2 regions of the Sneathiella sp. D3-11 genome follow, and region 2 is predicted to be linked to the other one. Evidence: riboswitches for the same ligand, from Rfam matches in the RefSeq annotation. Region 2 holds a riboswitch; the other holds the start of a gene.
The links. Region 2 has a riboswitch for thiamine pyrophosphate ahead of AC0L73_RS09450 (hydroxyethylthiazole kinase). Riboswitches for the same ligand answer to the same signal wherever they lie in the genome.

Region 1: it holds a riboswitch for thiamine pyrophosphate, as region 2 does, so the genes downstream of both, AC0L73_RS01845 (ABC transporter ATP-binding protein) here and AC0L73_RS09450 (hydroxyethylthiazole kinase) in region 2, are expected to answer to the same signal.

The regions. Positions count from the first base shown of each region.
Region 1 is NZ_CM147911.1:358,386-365,956, forward strand. Features, by position in the region: gene AC0L73_RS01825 (PA14 domain-containing protein) at 1-83, opposite strand, end outside; tRNA gene AC0L73_RS01830 (tRNA-Pro) at 255-331, opposite strand; gene AC0L73_RS01835 (PaaI family thioesterase) at 407-838, opposite strand; gene AC0L73_RS01840 (DUF192 domain-containing protein) at 853-1,317, opposite strand; TPP riboswitch at 1,364-1,470, shown strand; gene AC0L73_RS01845 (ABC transporter ATP-binding protein) at 1,463-2,167, shown strand; gene AC0L73_RS01850 (ABC transporter permease) at 2,268-3,050, shown strand; gene AC0L73_RS01855 (ABC transporter substrate-binding protein) at 3,062-4,003, shown strand; gene AC0L73_RS01860 (cold-shock protein) at 4,041-4,610, opposite strand; gene AC0L73_RS01865 (Na+/H+ antiporter subunit E) at 4,911-5,387, shown strand; gene AC0L73_RS01870 (MrpF/PhaF family protein) at 5,387-5,674, shown strand; gene mnhG (monovalent cation/H(+) antiporter subunit G) at 5,674-6,015, shown strand; gene AC0L73_RS01880 (DUF4040 domain-containing protein) at 6,045-7,097, shown strand; gene AC0L73_RS01885 (cation:proton antiporter subunit C) at 7,097-7,462, shown strand; gene AC0L73_RS01890 (proton-conducting transporter transmembrane domain-containing protein) at 7,464-7,571, shown strand, end outside.
Region 2 is NZ_CM147911.1:1,834,842-1,842,412, reverse strand. Features, by position in the region: gene AC0L73_RS09470 (thioesterase domain-containing protein) at 1-1,673, shown strand, start outside; gene AC0L73_RS09475 (SDR family NAD(P)-dependent oxidoreductase) at 1-46, shown strand, start outside; gene AC0L73_RS09465 (alpha/beta hydrolase) at 1,663-2,505, opposite strand; gene AC0L73_RS09460 (GlsB/YeaQ/YmgE family stress response membrane protein) at 2,535-2,792, opposite strand; gene AC0L73_RS09455 (TRAP transporter substrate-binding protein) at 3,000-4,088, opposite strand; gene AC0L73_RS09450 (hydroxyethylthiazole kinase) at 4,085-4,822, opposite strand; TPP riboswitch at 4,875-4,974, opposite strand; gene AC0L73_RS09445 (MFS transporter) at 5,145-5,828, shown strand; gene AC0L73_RS09440 (MFS transporter) at 5,825-6,355, shown strand; gene AC0L73_RS09435 (hypothetical protein) at 6,431-7,387, shown strand; gene AC0L73_RS09430 (ankyrin repeat domain-containing protein) at 7,435-7,571, shown strand, end outside.

The DNA.
Region 1 (7,571 bases), 1.5 Mb from region 2:
ACGGGCAGCATCACAAGCCCGAGCAACAGAACCATCCATCGCATCCCGAACCTGAAATTCCCATTTTCGTTTAATTTCTTCATCAACTTGGCGCCTCCTCCTGACCACAATATATAATCACATTTTAGTGAAAATTCAGCAGACAGCAATCTAAAGCGCAAAGAGAAGGAAAATTTCAATAAACTGTCAGAATTAATATCAAAATATTTAATAAAAAAAGCCCTGCAATCCATTGAATTGCAAGGCTTTCTTTTTGGTCGGGGCGGCAAGATTCGAACTTGCGACCTCTCGCTCCCAAAGCGAGCGCACTACCAGGCTGTGCTACGCCCCGTTCGGTGAATGTGATGATCTATACTATCAGAGCCCGACCTGCAAGCCGGAATTCACAGCAAAAGCCAATAAATCTTTATCGGCCTGCACGGACATAGTGAAATATCGCGTCTGCCTTAAAAATTACCTTGTTGCCGACTTTCAAATCTCCGCGCACAAAGGCGACGGTGCGCGTGCTCCGGATCACTTCTACATCGGATTCCACCCAATCCCCTTCGCGTGCCGGCGAGAGAAATTCGGAATTCATCTTGATGGTAACGCTGGATCGGCCACTTACATGCCTGACCGCAGCCGCCAGCGCAGAATCGGCGAACGTCATCAACATGCCCCCATGGATAATCTTGATGCTGTTCAGATGCTTCTCCTCTACACGGAAAGCCCGTATCACTTTATCCTTGCTGACAATTTTTCCAAAAAACGGACCATTCGCATCTGTAAAAGGGCCTTTTCCTTGGACGATTTCAAATCCTTCGGGAACAGGAAGGGTTCCGGTAGCTTGTTTATTCATTGTTATTCCGGCAGTTACTCTTTTTCAAAAAGGGGGTGGGAAAGCATATCCCCCACCATAATAGACTTCTTTCGCGCGAACCCACCGTTTACTTCCAACACCGCCCGAGCGGGTTTGTCATGCGCGATGATCTCAAGCGAATGAGGTTCAGCCTCATGCTTAATGTAGAGAATTTTCCCGGTCGCATCCACAAAGAACATGTCGAGCGGGATTTCCGTATTCTTCATCCACATGGTAATCGGGCGGGACATTTCAAAATCAAAAAGCATCCCTGTATTTGTTGGCAGATACGTCACATGCATCAGCCCCTTGCTACGTTCGGCGCCGTCATCAGCGACCTCTACATCCAGCACAATTTCTTCATGTGCTGTTTTCACGACAAGGCGTTCCGCCCGTGCCGTGAGAATAGGTGCGAGAGTCGAAAACATCAGTGCCAGACTAAACAGCAAGACAATATACTTTTTCGCAGCATCTATCATAAATCTAGAATAATCCTTTGCCAACAAACGAGAATTCACTATAGTGATGCCTCCTCGGGGGAGCCATTATGGCTGAGAGGTTCCATTGAATGGGACGACCCCGATTACCTGATCAGGCTAATACCTGCGTAGGAACGAGTTATCAATGGAATCTCAAGATCCACCCTATTCCGGTTTAACGGAATCTATGCCCGATACCGTGCCCGATCAAGGCAATATCGGCATTGGCGTACATCTCTCTCTGGACAAGCTGGCCTTTGATGGTGATACGATCCTGAGCGATCTCGAACTTGAACTCGATCCCGGAAAAATCACCTGTTTGCTGGGACCGAGTGGTGTTGGCAAAAGCAGTATTCTCAAAATTCTGGCAGGTTTCATTCCCCTTCCCGGGCATAGCCGCATTACCGCAAGTGATGGCGAAAGCCTGACGGGGCGACTTTCTTATATGGATCAGAAAGACCTGTTGCTACCTTGGGCGACCGTTATTGACAATCTTCTGATCGGCGGCCGGTTACGCGGTGAAAGACCGGACAGGATGCGCGCCGAAACTCTCATCCAACAGGTCGGCCTGGAAAAATGGCGGTACAACCGCCCCAGCACCCTCTCCGGCGGGATGCGTCAGCGCGTCGCGCTTGCCCGGACATTGATGGAAGGGAGTCCGGTGCTTTTGATGGATGAGCCATTTTCCGCACTCGACGCCATCACAAAATTCCGCCTGCAGGATATGGCTGCGCAATTACTCGCCGATAAGACGGCGCTGTTAATCACGCATGACCCGATGGAAGCGTTACGTCTTGGGGATATTATCTATGTTCTGGCCGGCCACCCCCTCGCCTGTCGGACGCTATAAAACCAGAGAAAGCCATTCCGCGCGATCCGTCGGATGGCGCCTTCACCCAGCATTATTCCGCTATCATGACGCGCCTCGCTGGCGAGGCTGAGGAAACGCTATGAAGACGCTGCGTGCCCTGATTACGATTACCGGGCTCATCCTGTTTTGGGGGTTACTCACCAGCTTGCTGGAACTACCGAGATTTATGCTCCCATCCCCGCTGGTGGTCGGTAAGGCACTTGTGACAAATGCCGGCCTCATTGGCGAGAATGCTTTGACCACAGCGATAGAGATCGTTCTCGGACTGGTTCTCGGGGTGCTGTTCGGAACTATTTCCGCCCTACTGATTTCCGCCTATCGACCAGTCAAGCAATGGGTCTTTCCCCTACTGATCGCCAGTCAGGCCATTCCTGTCTTTGCTATAGCGCCACTCTTGGTACTCTGGCTCGGCTATGGTATGGCACCAAAGATTGTGATGAGCCTATTAATCATCTATTTTCCTGTCACAGTCGGTTTTCTCGATGGCTTAAACCGGACAGATCCGGCGTGGCTCAATCTCGCTGGTCTGTTGCAGCAATCCAGCAAGAGCGGACGCCTTCGCAAGCTCATCAATCTGTACATTCACATCAAAATACCTTTCGCGCTCCCCTCCCTTGCCTCTGGCATTCGGGTTGCCGCAGCGATCGCGCCGATTGGCGCAGTTGTCGGAGAATGGGTCGGCGCCTCATCCGGGCTTGGCTATTTGATGCTGCACGCCAATGCCCGGGTTCAAACAGATATCATGTTCGCGAGCCTGCTGGTCCTGACCACCATGGCGCTCCTTCTATACTACCTGATCGATGCCCTGCTGCTTCGTGCGTTGCCTTGGTTATCAACCCCAAACGATACAAAAATCCAATAATGGAGATATAGATGAAAAAACGGATTTTATTGCCCCTCCTTTGCGCCCTGATGATACAGGGAACGACGGCACAGGCCGCAGAAAAGCTGACGGTCCTGCTGGACTGGTTTGTGAACCCGGATCACGCCACTCTGATCATTGCCGAGGAAAAGGGCTTTTTTAAAAAGCATGGGCTGAATGTGGAACTGATAGCACCCGCCGACCCGAGCGCGCCGCCGAAACTGGTTGCCGCCGGAAAGGCAGATCTCGCCATTTCCTATCAGCCTCAGCTTCATATGCAGGTGACGAATGGGTTGCCAATAAAACGGATCGCAACGATCGTCGCCACTCCGCTCAACAGCCTTGTCGTGCTGAAAGATGGGCCAATCAAAACGCTCGCGGATCTGAAAGGCAAGAAAATTGGCTATTCAGTCGGCGGATTTGAAACAGCATTGCTAACCACCATGCTAGCGCCCCACAATCTGACTGCAGATGATGTAACATTGATCAACGTCAATTTCTCGCTTTCGCCCAGTATTCTCTCTGGTCAGGTCGACGCAGTGATCGGTGCCTTCCGGAATTTTGAGCTTAACCAGATGGATATCGAGGGTCATCCTGGCCGCGCGTTCTACCCTGAGGAAGAAGGTGTTCCGTCCTATGACGAGCTAATCGTGATTGCAAATGCAGACAAGCTTGATGATCCGCGTTTCAAGCCCTTTGTTGATGCGCTGGAAGAGGCTGTACAATACCTCGTCAATCATCCGGATGACAGCTGGGAGCTGTTTATCAAGAACCACAAGGAATTGGATGATGAACTAAACCGCCGTGCATGGGCCGACACGCTACCGCGCTTTGCATTGCGCCCGGCGGCTCTTGATGTCGGCAGATACGACAGATTTGCCGCCTTCATGAAGGCGCAAGGACTGATCGACGAAGCAAAAGACGCAAACAGCTACGCTGCCGTCCTCAACTAGGGGGAACACCGAGAAAGAAAAGTATCGTCCGGAATGGTTATTCCGGACGTTCAATCTCCGCGACTTGTGGTCCCTTGGAGCTATCACCGATCCGGACACTCATCTTCTGTCCCGCTTGTACCGGCAAAGCCCCTTCACGGCGCAAAGTTTCCATATGCACAAAAATGTCCTGGGTATCATCACCGCGCGTCAAGAAACCGTATCCCTTGACCGGATCAAACCACTTGACTTCCACTTCGACGAAATCCCCCTCAGGCTGCACGGCGGGGTGATTGGTCACATTGTTCTTTTCAGGCACCCGTGGCTCAAAAGGAACAGCCGTCGATGTGTCAATATCAAGAACCTTGATTGCCTGCAGGCCCTTGGACCGACGCACAACAACACAGGTTACGCTCACACCTTCCGCCACATATTCATGACCTGCTTCGCGTAAACAAGAAAGATGCAGAAAGATATCCCCCGGTTCGTTATTCGGCGTTAGAAAACCAAAACCCTTGACCGTGTTGAACCATTTAACACGTCCTGTCATTTCAAAGTTGGCTTCCGGGGATTCGTTCGTTTTGCTGTCTTCCTGCTTACTCCGCAATTGTTCAATTTTGGCTGTCATATATTACTCCCGAACTTGACAGACGCATGGTGACGTCTCGCCAGAACAACAGTTTAACACAATTTTAAGGAAACTTTCAATATTCGAATTAGTAAAGTCTTTGCCGCTATACTATTGATGAATAAGAACGCAGAATTCGCAGGTAAATCGCTGTGAAGTCTATCGAGTGCTTTCTCCTTCGTTGATACTTGCGGACATAGAAATCCCGTGGCATATACGGGGGCAAGCCATCGACCATCCAGGAGTTTAACTCCCAAGAGTTTTAACCAGTGCCGACAATACGACAGGGAATGCAGGACATTGTTAAAAACCATTAGTTTGTTTCTTGTGCTTATGGCTGTCTGGCTTCTGTTGTCAGGGCATTACACGCCACTAATTACGGGCTTTGGTATTGCCTCCTGCTTGCTATCTGCGCTGATTGCCTATCGCATGGATGTAATTGACCATGAAAGCCACCCGATCTATCTGGGGCCCCGCATCATTTCTTATTGGGGATGGCTGGTTGTTGAGATCTTCAAGGCAAACATAGATGTTGCCAAATGTGTCCTGTTCCCAAGCCGGTATCTGCGGCCCAGCATGTTCACGGTTACCGCCAGTCAGAAATCTGATCTTGGTCGCGTGATATATGCCAATTCCATCACCTTGACACCGGGAACGGTAACCGTCGATCTGGATGATGATCAGGTGATGGTCCATGCCTTGACGGAAGGCTCCGCCGATGGTGTAAAAAATGGCGACATGGATCAACGGGTTACCAAGGTAATGAAGGAAACATGATGATTTACGCCATTACCGCCATCGCCATCCTGGTCAGCATCGCGCTTGCCCTCACCCGAGCCATTCTCGGACCGACATCCTACGACCGCATCCTGGCCGCTAATGCCATCGGCACAAAGACAGTGTTATTGATCGGCGTGATGGGTTTTCTTGCAGGGCGTCCTGATTTTCTTGATCTTGCACTGGTTTACGCCCTCGTTAATTTTATCGGGACGCTCGCTGTTCTGAAATATTTCAAATTTGGGACGTTGCGCGGAACCCTTTCTAAACCGGCGGATAACTCCTGATGGACCTCATTCTCGATATTGGCACATGGGTGCTATTGCTGGCCGGCAGCCTGCTGCTGCTGATTACCGGGTTTGGGCTGCTACGCCTACCTGATCTTTATACCCGCATCCACGCGGGCGGCATGGCCGATACGCTGGCTACATTCCTGATATTTGTCGGGCTGTCCTTTCAAAGTGGCTTTTCACTTGTCTCTGTCAAACTTCTGCTAGTGATCGTATTCGTATTTTTTACTAGCCCAACCGCCTCCTACGCCTTAGCGCAGGGAAGCTTTGTTGCGGGATTAAAGCCAAAACTTGATGGTTTCGGACAGAGCGAACAAAAAGAAAAAGATGACGCGTAATTAATTACTGAGCGAGAGGGGACAGGACCATAGCTGCCTTTGTAGATATTTTTCTGATGCTGTTACTGATTGCCGGGACCATGTCGGTCCTGTTTGTCCGCAATCTGTTTGTCGCTACCATGTTGCTCGGGATCGTCAGCTTCATCATGGCGTTGATCTTCATCAGCCTTGATGCAGTGGATGTTGCCTTTACAGAGGCGGCCGTCGGCGCCGGTATCAGCACCGTGCTATATATCGGCACTCTGGCCCTTGTTGGCTCCCAGGAAAAAGACCAGCCGAAATTTGCTGCGGGCCCCTTGGTCATTTGTCTTGCCGTTGGCGCCGTTCTTTACTACGCGACCTATGAAATGCCGCGTTTCGGTGAAGCGAATAATCCGGTCCATACCCATGTCGCCCCTCGCTATATTAATGACAGCCCGACGGAAATTGGCGTACCCAATATGGTGACATCGGTTCTCGCCAGTTATCGCGGCTATGATACCTTCGGGGAGACTACTGTTATTTTTGCCGCCGGGATCGGCGTTCTCTTGATCCTGCGTCAGCGGCGTCGACGCAAGAATGAAGACGATGAAACTGACGTGCCGCTTGATGAGGGCAAGACTGGCCGAAGCGGTAGTTTAACCGGGCTGGGCAGTCAGCATGACCTCATCCCCCATGTAATCGCGAAGCTGCTGATACCGTTTATTTTTGTTTTTGCTCTCTATGTGCAGTTTCATGGCGACTACGGACCCGGCGGCGGGTTCCAGGCGGGTGTGATTTTTGCGGCGGGCATAATTCTCTATGCTCTTGTTTTCAGCCTCGACTATGCCCGCTCCGTGGTAAGTGAAAGGGCAATCCTCTTTCTGATTTCGGCAGGCGTACTTCTTTATGGTGGTGTCGGCGTTGTCAGCATGATGCTCGGTGGAAATTTTCTCGACTACAATGTCCTCGCGAGTGATCCGGTCGCAGGCCAGCATCTCGGCATTCTGTTGGTCGAACTCGGCGTCGGCATCACGGTGACGGCGGCCATGCTGGCAATTTTCTATGCCTTTGTCGGCCGCGCGGATCTAATTGCCGCCAAGGCAGAGCAGGAGGAAAACTGATGTCCTTTGGGTTTTTCAATTACTGGGTTTTCATCATCCTGCTGATGATCGGCCTGTACACGGTTATGAGCCGCTCCAATCTCGTCAAGAAAATGATTGGACTTTCGTTGTTTCAGATTTCCGTCTTTCTCTTTTACATCAGCATGGGCAAAATTTCTGGTGGCACGGCACCTATCGTTGTTGACGGTCCACTTGACACGGCGGCCCCCATATATTCGAACCCGCTTCCCCATGTGCTCATCCTGACGGCAATTGTCGTTGGTATCGCGACGACGGCGCTTGGCCTCTCCCTGGTCGTGCGGATAAGGGAATCCTTTGGCACCATTGACGAAGAAGAAATTCTCGAGATGAAGGATGGCGCCTGACATGCTGTCATTGAGTTCCCAGTTCCCTATTCTGGTTGCAATCGCGCCCCTTTTGACCGCGCCAATTTGCGCGCTCCTTCGCGGAAAAACCGCCCCTTGGGCCGTAACG
Region 2 (7,571 bases):
GCTGGGACAATGTTGGGCAAATTCGCGTTGGTTCGAATATTGTTGAGGCGGATTTCGCCCTGCCTGAGGCATTTCTTTCCGATCTTGGTCAATATACGGCCCATCCAGGAATGACGGATACGGCGGCAACTATCGGCCTGAACCTGCTGTCCGATGTTGGCAGTGAAGGCGCTTTCTATGCGCCGATGTCGGTGGATCGCCTGCGTATTCTGGGGCCGATACCGGCACGGTTTGTGGCACGGGCACGTCTTGTTGCGGAAACGCCGGGCCGGTTCGCGAGCTTCGACGTTGTTTTCTCCGATGAGAAAGGCACGCTCCTGATGATTTTGGAGGGATTCGCACTCAGCCGGATAGAAGGCACCAGCTTCGATACCGCCAGTGCGCCGGAACAACTCGTGGATATAATGATTGCGCAAGGTATTGCCGCCGCGGATGCACCTGCTGTGTTCAACCGTGTGCTGAACTCTGATGCGCGGGCGATCGTCGTCTCCCCGACATCGATGGCTGATATCGCTCGTGAAATGGCTCGGATCGGCGCTCAGCGACGCAAAAAGGCTGATGGCAGCCGTAAAGAACAGGGCGGCGTTGATACCGTTTATGCAAATTCAGTTGAGAAAACGATCGCTGGCTTCTGGTCTGACCTTCTCGGTGTAGATCAGGCCGATCCGGATGCAGACTTCTTTGATCTTGGTGGTCATTCGCTGGCGGCGGTGCGTCTGTTTGCGAAAATCCGCAAAGAATATGAAACCGACCTGCCGCTTGCCACCCTATTTCAGGCACCGACCTTGCGCCTCCTCTCGGATGTGGTGATCGCGAAAGGCAATATTGATGTCGAGGTGACATCACCGTCCGACGGTGCGGATACGTCTGCGGTTGAGGATGGCTGGTCTCCGTTGGTACGGATCAAGAAGGGCGCACCACATGTGAAGCCGCTTTATCTTGTTCATGGAGCGGGCGGGAATGTTCTCAATTTCCGGTCCCTTTCCGGCTATATCGATTCAAAAATTCCGTTTTATGCGCTCAAGGCGCTTGGCTCCGACGGAGAGACAGAAATTCATGAAACCATCGAGGAGATGGCGAGTTGCTATTTGGCCGCGATGCTGAAAAACCAGCCTGAGGGGCCCTATAATCTCGCCGGTTATTCCGGGGGTGGCGTGATTGCATTTGAGATGGCGCAACAGTTGCGCGCCGCAGGTCATGAGGTAGGGAACCTGATCTTCTTTGACACCCTCGCACCGGACGTTGATCCGCAGCCCGTCAGTATTTTTGAGAAAATCTGGACGGCTCGCCACTGGAGCCTCAGCTTCGCGCTAAAGTGGCCGCTTCGTAAGTGGCAAAGCCGCTCAGCCGGGCGCGAAATGGAGCAAATCGCCGAACTTCTCAAGAAGGGAAGCAAAATCCCGGACGAGCTTGTTGGTCAGCGGATGACGAGTGCCTATCTGGCGGCCGAACATCGCTATCGCCCGTCTGATTATCCAAACGATGTGCTCTTGTTCAAGGGCAGCCAGGCGAGCATGGACTTCCTGCGGGCGGGTCCGAAACTTGGTTGGGACGAGTTCGTCTCTGGCGATATCGAGGTAATGATTTTTGATTGCGACCATTTCAATATGATGATCGATCCGACAATCAGCGAGATTGGCAAGATCCTGAATGAGCTATTGCTTAATCAGTGACAGGCATGCCGGGGACATGTGCCTTATAAAAGGTGAGGCTGTCTTCGATCAATCCGTGATCGGCGAGATTGGTGTGATTTCCATCTGCGTAGGTCCTGAATGATTTTGGTTCCGTCGCTTCGTCAAACAGCCGCCGGGCGGTGGTCATACGGATGGCGGTATCCTGCTCCCCATGCAGCATGAGGAGCGGTGCGTTTATCGCCTTTATCCGGTCAATTGAATCATAGCGTTCCCGTGACATAAGACGGCAAAACGGCAACCCATGATAAGCATCTGTGAAATAATCGCAAAACCGGGCGAAAGCGGCTTCAAGGGTCAGTGCAGCAATGGGCCGCTCCGCCGCGAGTCGGACGGCGATCCCTGTTCCAAGACTATAGCCGTGGACAATACGTCTGCTTTTGGGAATTTCTTTCTCTATCAGCTCATTCAGCTGATCATAGAGCGCACGAGCATCTGCGGCAAAAGCCTCTTCCGACGGGGTGCCGCCCTTACCGCTTGATCCACGATAGACGAGAGCGGCCACACCGAAACCCTTGTCCAGAAAGGGTTTCAGCCGCCCAACGGACGGGCCGATAGAGGTAAAGTTTCCCATGAAGTATAGTATTATCGGCGTATCTTCGTCCGGCGGCTTGATCCAGGCAGTGATTTCCGTTCCGTCCTCAGACTTGAAGGTCACTTCACGAGCGCCGTCAAGGCCATAGCTTTTTGGCCCGTCGGTCGCCTGATCGAATTTGTAGATTGATCCGTAAAAGAGGCGCATTCCAACAAATCCGGCGACCACGATCAGGGCAATTAGCACGCCAAGGAGTATGAGGCCGTTCTGCAGGGACATAGAATATTCCGACGCGCTTTTCGGTTGCGTCAGCCTCGTGATTTGATGAGTTTGATGATGAACAGGAACACTACTGCGCCAATCGTTGCGTGGATGATCGCCGCCAGAATGCCGCCACCAATATCAATTCCGATTCTTGGTAAGACGAACCCGGCAATGAAGGCGCCAATAATGCCGACAACGATGTTGCCGATCAGGCCAAACCCGAAGCCCTTTATGATCAGCCCGGCCAACCAGCCAGCGACAGCACCGATCAGCAAGAAGATGAGAAGACTTTCCACTCCCATGACAATCCACCTCTTTCATAGTTCCCGCACTCCTAACATTAGGAAGGGAGGGCGGGCGGGTGTCAAGATGGATTTCTTGATCCTGTCGGAGATGGCAACTTCTCCATTATGGTGCCGAAGGCTCAGCGTTTCGCCAAAAATGACACCATTATGGTACTGAATTTGCCGTAATTTCTTGCTCCATTCACCATAATGGTGGTGTGGTGTTCAGGTATCGCGTGCGGCAAAAAAGGCCTGACGGCTGATCCGTGACCAGCTTTTTGAAAGCGAGAGTGCCGCGCGATAGGAGGTAAGAATCTCTTCCGCCATCGGGTCGCCGCCGACGAACTTGTCCAGAAGGCCCGGCGTTAACTCTCGTGCGCGCGCGAGCAGGTCGGACGGAAACTTGCGAAGCTTCACCTTTTTGTTCTTCACCAGATCTTCAAGTGCGCGGGCATTTTCCCAGTCGGATTCGGAAAGCCCGATCGCATTCTCTGACTGGCACGCATTGGCGACGATGGCTTTCAGATCATCGCTCAATCCCTCAAACGCCGTGCGATTGACAAGACATTCGGCGGTGCCGTTCGGCTTGTTGAATGATGGCCAGTAAAAGTTGGGCGCAGCCTTGTAAAAGCCAAACGCCCGGTCACTCCAGGGGCCGAGAAACTCTGCGGCATCAATCAGTCCGTTCTGTAATCCTGGGAAGATATCTCCCGGCGCCAGCAAAACGGAGGTTGCGCCCATTTCTTCAAACAAATCGCCGCCAAGGCCCGCACTTCGAATTTTGACGCCCCTCAAATCATCGAGTGATTTAATCTCCTTCTTGAACCAACCGCCCATCTGAATGCCTGTGTTTCCGGCCATAAATGGTTTGATATCAAAGGGTTGATAAAGCGTGTCCCAGAGTTCCTGTCCGCCGCCCTGATTGATCCATGCCATATGTTCCAGCGCCGTCAACCCGAAGGGAATAGTGGTGAAGAAGACGCTTGCCTTCGCTTTACCTTGCCAGAAAAAGGACGCAGTGTGTCCAAGTTCGGCTGTGCCGCCGCCAACCGCACCAAAAACCTCAAGCGCGGGCACCAGCTCGCCCGCTGCATAGAGTTTAACTGTTAGCTTGCCATCGCTCATTGCAGTAATTCGATCGGCGAGTCGTTGCGCGGTGACACCGACGCCCGGTGCGCCTTTCGGCCAGGATGTGACCATTTTCCACTGCATTGCGCCGCTTGCGAGGGACGGTGCAGGGAAAACACTTGCGCTCGCCACGCCTACACTGGAGGCGGTGAGAAATTTCCGGCGGGAGAGGGGCTGTTTTTTCATGGTTCCTTCCTTTCCTGAAGGCTGGATTGACTAATCTGGTATATTTTATCAAGGATCAGTGAGGCGAAGCTGCCGGGTCCGGTTGCTTGCTTTGCGGCTTGTTCACCCGCTTTGCTCAGAAGAGAGAGACCTGCTGCCACGGCTTGCAGTCGCTGATCTTGCGGCGCTACCGCAAGGCAAGCCCCGAGAAGTGCCGTGCCTGCACAACCGATCCCCGTGACCCGGCTCATCATCTCATGGCCGCCGGTCAGAGTGATTTCCTCCCTCCCGTCGGTAATCAGATCCGTTGCGCCGGTCATAGCGACGATGGCCCCGGTTTTTTGGGCAAGATCGGCGGGAGTGCCGCCAAGCAGGGTGATTTCCCCCTTGTTTCCCCGGATCAGTGCCGGACCAAGCGTGAGAAGGTCACTCGCATAGGCAGCGCGTGGCGGCGAGCGGTCGATAAAAACAGGATCAAGTATCCAGGGAAGCCCATTGTCATCTGCCGATGAAATGGCCAATTTGATCGAGGCTTTCAGATCTCCGTCAAGGGTGCCGATGTTGACGAGAAGCGCATCCGCGCTTTTCGTGAAACCGGCCACTTCCTCCAGATCCGAAGACATGGAAGGAATTGCCCCAATGGCGAGCAGCATATTGGCTGTGAGCGCTTGCACCACCGTATTGGTGAGACAGTGAACGGCCGGGCGACGGGTATTTAATGCCTGTAAAAGCGGTATAGTTCGGTCCTCGCGCATGCTTTTCCTTCCATTCATTCGTTGAAGGGAAGGGCGCGATGTACATATTTTAGGATGACCCGGCCTCAATTCCCTCCGCCGGTTCTAACCGGATCAGGTTCTGCGGGTCAGCGAATGCTTCTCAGCCGTTTAAGGCACCCCGATGAGCAGCTGTTATCTTAGGGTTTTTCATTTGCTTTGCAATGCGAAAATATGATCAATTTTTCTAACCCGACAAGGTAGAAAAACTCTTGTGACAGGCTGACTGCCTTTATGATAAATTGGTGTTATAAAAATGTGCGGATACCGTTCGGCGGTGGCGCCCTAGAACAGGATAAGTTCCGTGACCCAGCAACAGATGCGATTTACCTTCCTCAATTTTGGTCATTTTGTTGATCATCTGTTCATGCTGATCTTCGCAAAGGCGGCGTTTAGCGCGGGGCTCTATTTTGGCCTTGCCGAAGATGGCGCCTATGCAGAGATGATACCCTATGGCATCCCGTCGCTTATTCTCTTTGGTGCCGGGGCGCCGCTTGCCGCCTATCTTGCCGATAAATGGAATCGCGTCGGCATGATCACAGTCTTCTTTATCGGAATCGGCCTTTCCGCCATTGCCACCAGTTTTGCCCAGTCCCCGTTGCAAATTGCCATTGGTCTTGCGGCAATCGGGCTATTTGCCTCAATCTATCATCCGGTGGGTCTTGCCATGGTGGTTCAGGGCGGCGGCCGTGTTGGCTGGCGCGTTGGAATGAATGGTGTCTGGGGTAATATGGGCGTTGCCGCGGCCCCGTTGATTACCGGCTTTATCCTTGCTGACTATAACTGGCAATTAGCATTTATCGTGCCTGGCATTGTCGCAATCCTTACCGGCATTGGATTTTATATCTTTGCCCGGCGTGGCGGGGCACGCCCCCCGCCTTTCCTGCGGGAGAGAAGGATATCGTCGGTTTTGCGCCGGGGTGGAAACGGGCCCTTATTGCCATTGCGCTGGTCACCTCCGCTGGCGGTTTTGTCTTTGGCACCATGACATTCGTTATCCCCCGAATGTTTGAAGTCAGCTTGCCGGATGTGACCGAGAATGTGGCGACAACGGGTCTTCTCGCAGCGCTGGTTTATGCAATTGCGGCCTTTGCGCAGCTCGTGGTCGGTCGTTTGATTGATAAATACCGGATCAAACCAGTGCTGTTTATTATTGCGCTCGCACAGCCGATCCTGATCGGGATTATGGCGACGCAATTGAACTATGCGCTCTTTTTCGCAACCTTGCTCGCCATGGCGTTTGTCTTCGGACAGATCCCGATTACCGATACAGTTATTGCGCGTTATGTGCCCGATGGCTGGCGAACGAAAGTCATGTCGGTCAAGCTACTTCTTAATTTGGTGATTGGCGCGTTGTCATTGCTGGCAGCGCGATACATCCTGGAAGCGGGCGCTGGATTTTCAGGTGTGATTACCGTTGTTGCCATTGTCGCTATGTTGATCTCTCTCGCGGCGCTGGTTCTGCCGGGGCGTGTCCGCCGGTCCATTCAGCCAAGCGTCAGCCCGGCGGAGTAGACACGAGCGCCACCATTTGCTGGAAAATGGATATTGTGACACACTCTATGAAAAATAATAATAAGGGGAGTGATTATGGGTATCGATACAATCGTTCGGCCAAAACAACTATTGGCGCCGCCGGTCCGGCTGGATCCGGCGTTTGATGATCCGCAAGGGGTAATTGACCTGATCAAGAAGGGAAGCCCGTATAAAACCCTCTCCGCCGCCCATAAAGATGTCGGGGAGACGTCCGGCGGCTGGTTTCGCAATTTCTGGGCGTTGGGCGGTAAGGTCGTTTTTGATGGAGCGGAGCCTTTTTTTAATAATCCGCGCTTTATTGAGGCCGCAAAGACATCTTTCAAGGCTGAGGTGATCCGTCCGGTTGCGATGATGACCAACCTTAATCTGCCGGCAGAGGGACTGCCCGCCCATCAGGATCTGCCTTTCTTCAGGGGTGCGCAAAATCGCGAAGTGCCAAGTTGGATGCTGGCGCCGATGGGCTATTCCGGCCTGTTCCATAACTGGGCCGTCCCCGTCGCTTCAGCGATTACTTGGTTCTATGACGGTGAAGGCGGGGAATTCGAATATTGGCCAGATGGACTTGGTGCGCCATCAAAAACCGAGCGGCCGCCCTACAGTAATTGCAGTGTTCTGGCGGATAATGAATATATGTTCCACCGGGTCGGCAGTGTCGGCCCGACGGCAGAGCATCACCGCTATGATAACTTAGGTTATGACGCCACACTCACCTTGACGGAAGATAACAGCTGGCGGGTGGATGATGGAGGCAAGCCATTTGCAAAGCTTCCGTTTGAAGAAGTGCGACTTTCTGTGCTTTGGAAGGGCTATTGCTTCAAGAACGAGGCGGAAGCGGCGGCTTATGACGATCACAGTCATGACCTGAATTCGGACCTTATCATCGATATATTCTGTGACGATCTGACGGCGCGCGGCATTGCCGTCTCAAAGCCGGAGGATTTTTGGACCGATGCGGCCTGGAAAGAAGTAATAACCCGCGCCTATCCGGCACCAACGGCGGAAAACCCATAAGCGAATTTTGCGCTGCTATATTCGCCTTTTCCTGATATCATAGGAGCATGGCAGAGGACCTATTCGAGTTACAGCGGCGGGCCATTGCGTTACATGCCGCTTATCAGGCCGGCGATCTTGTGGAGATCCGGCACCTTCTTGACGACCCGCCGGGATTTCCCAACAGCCAGCAACCGTATGAACT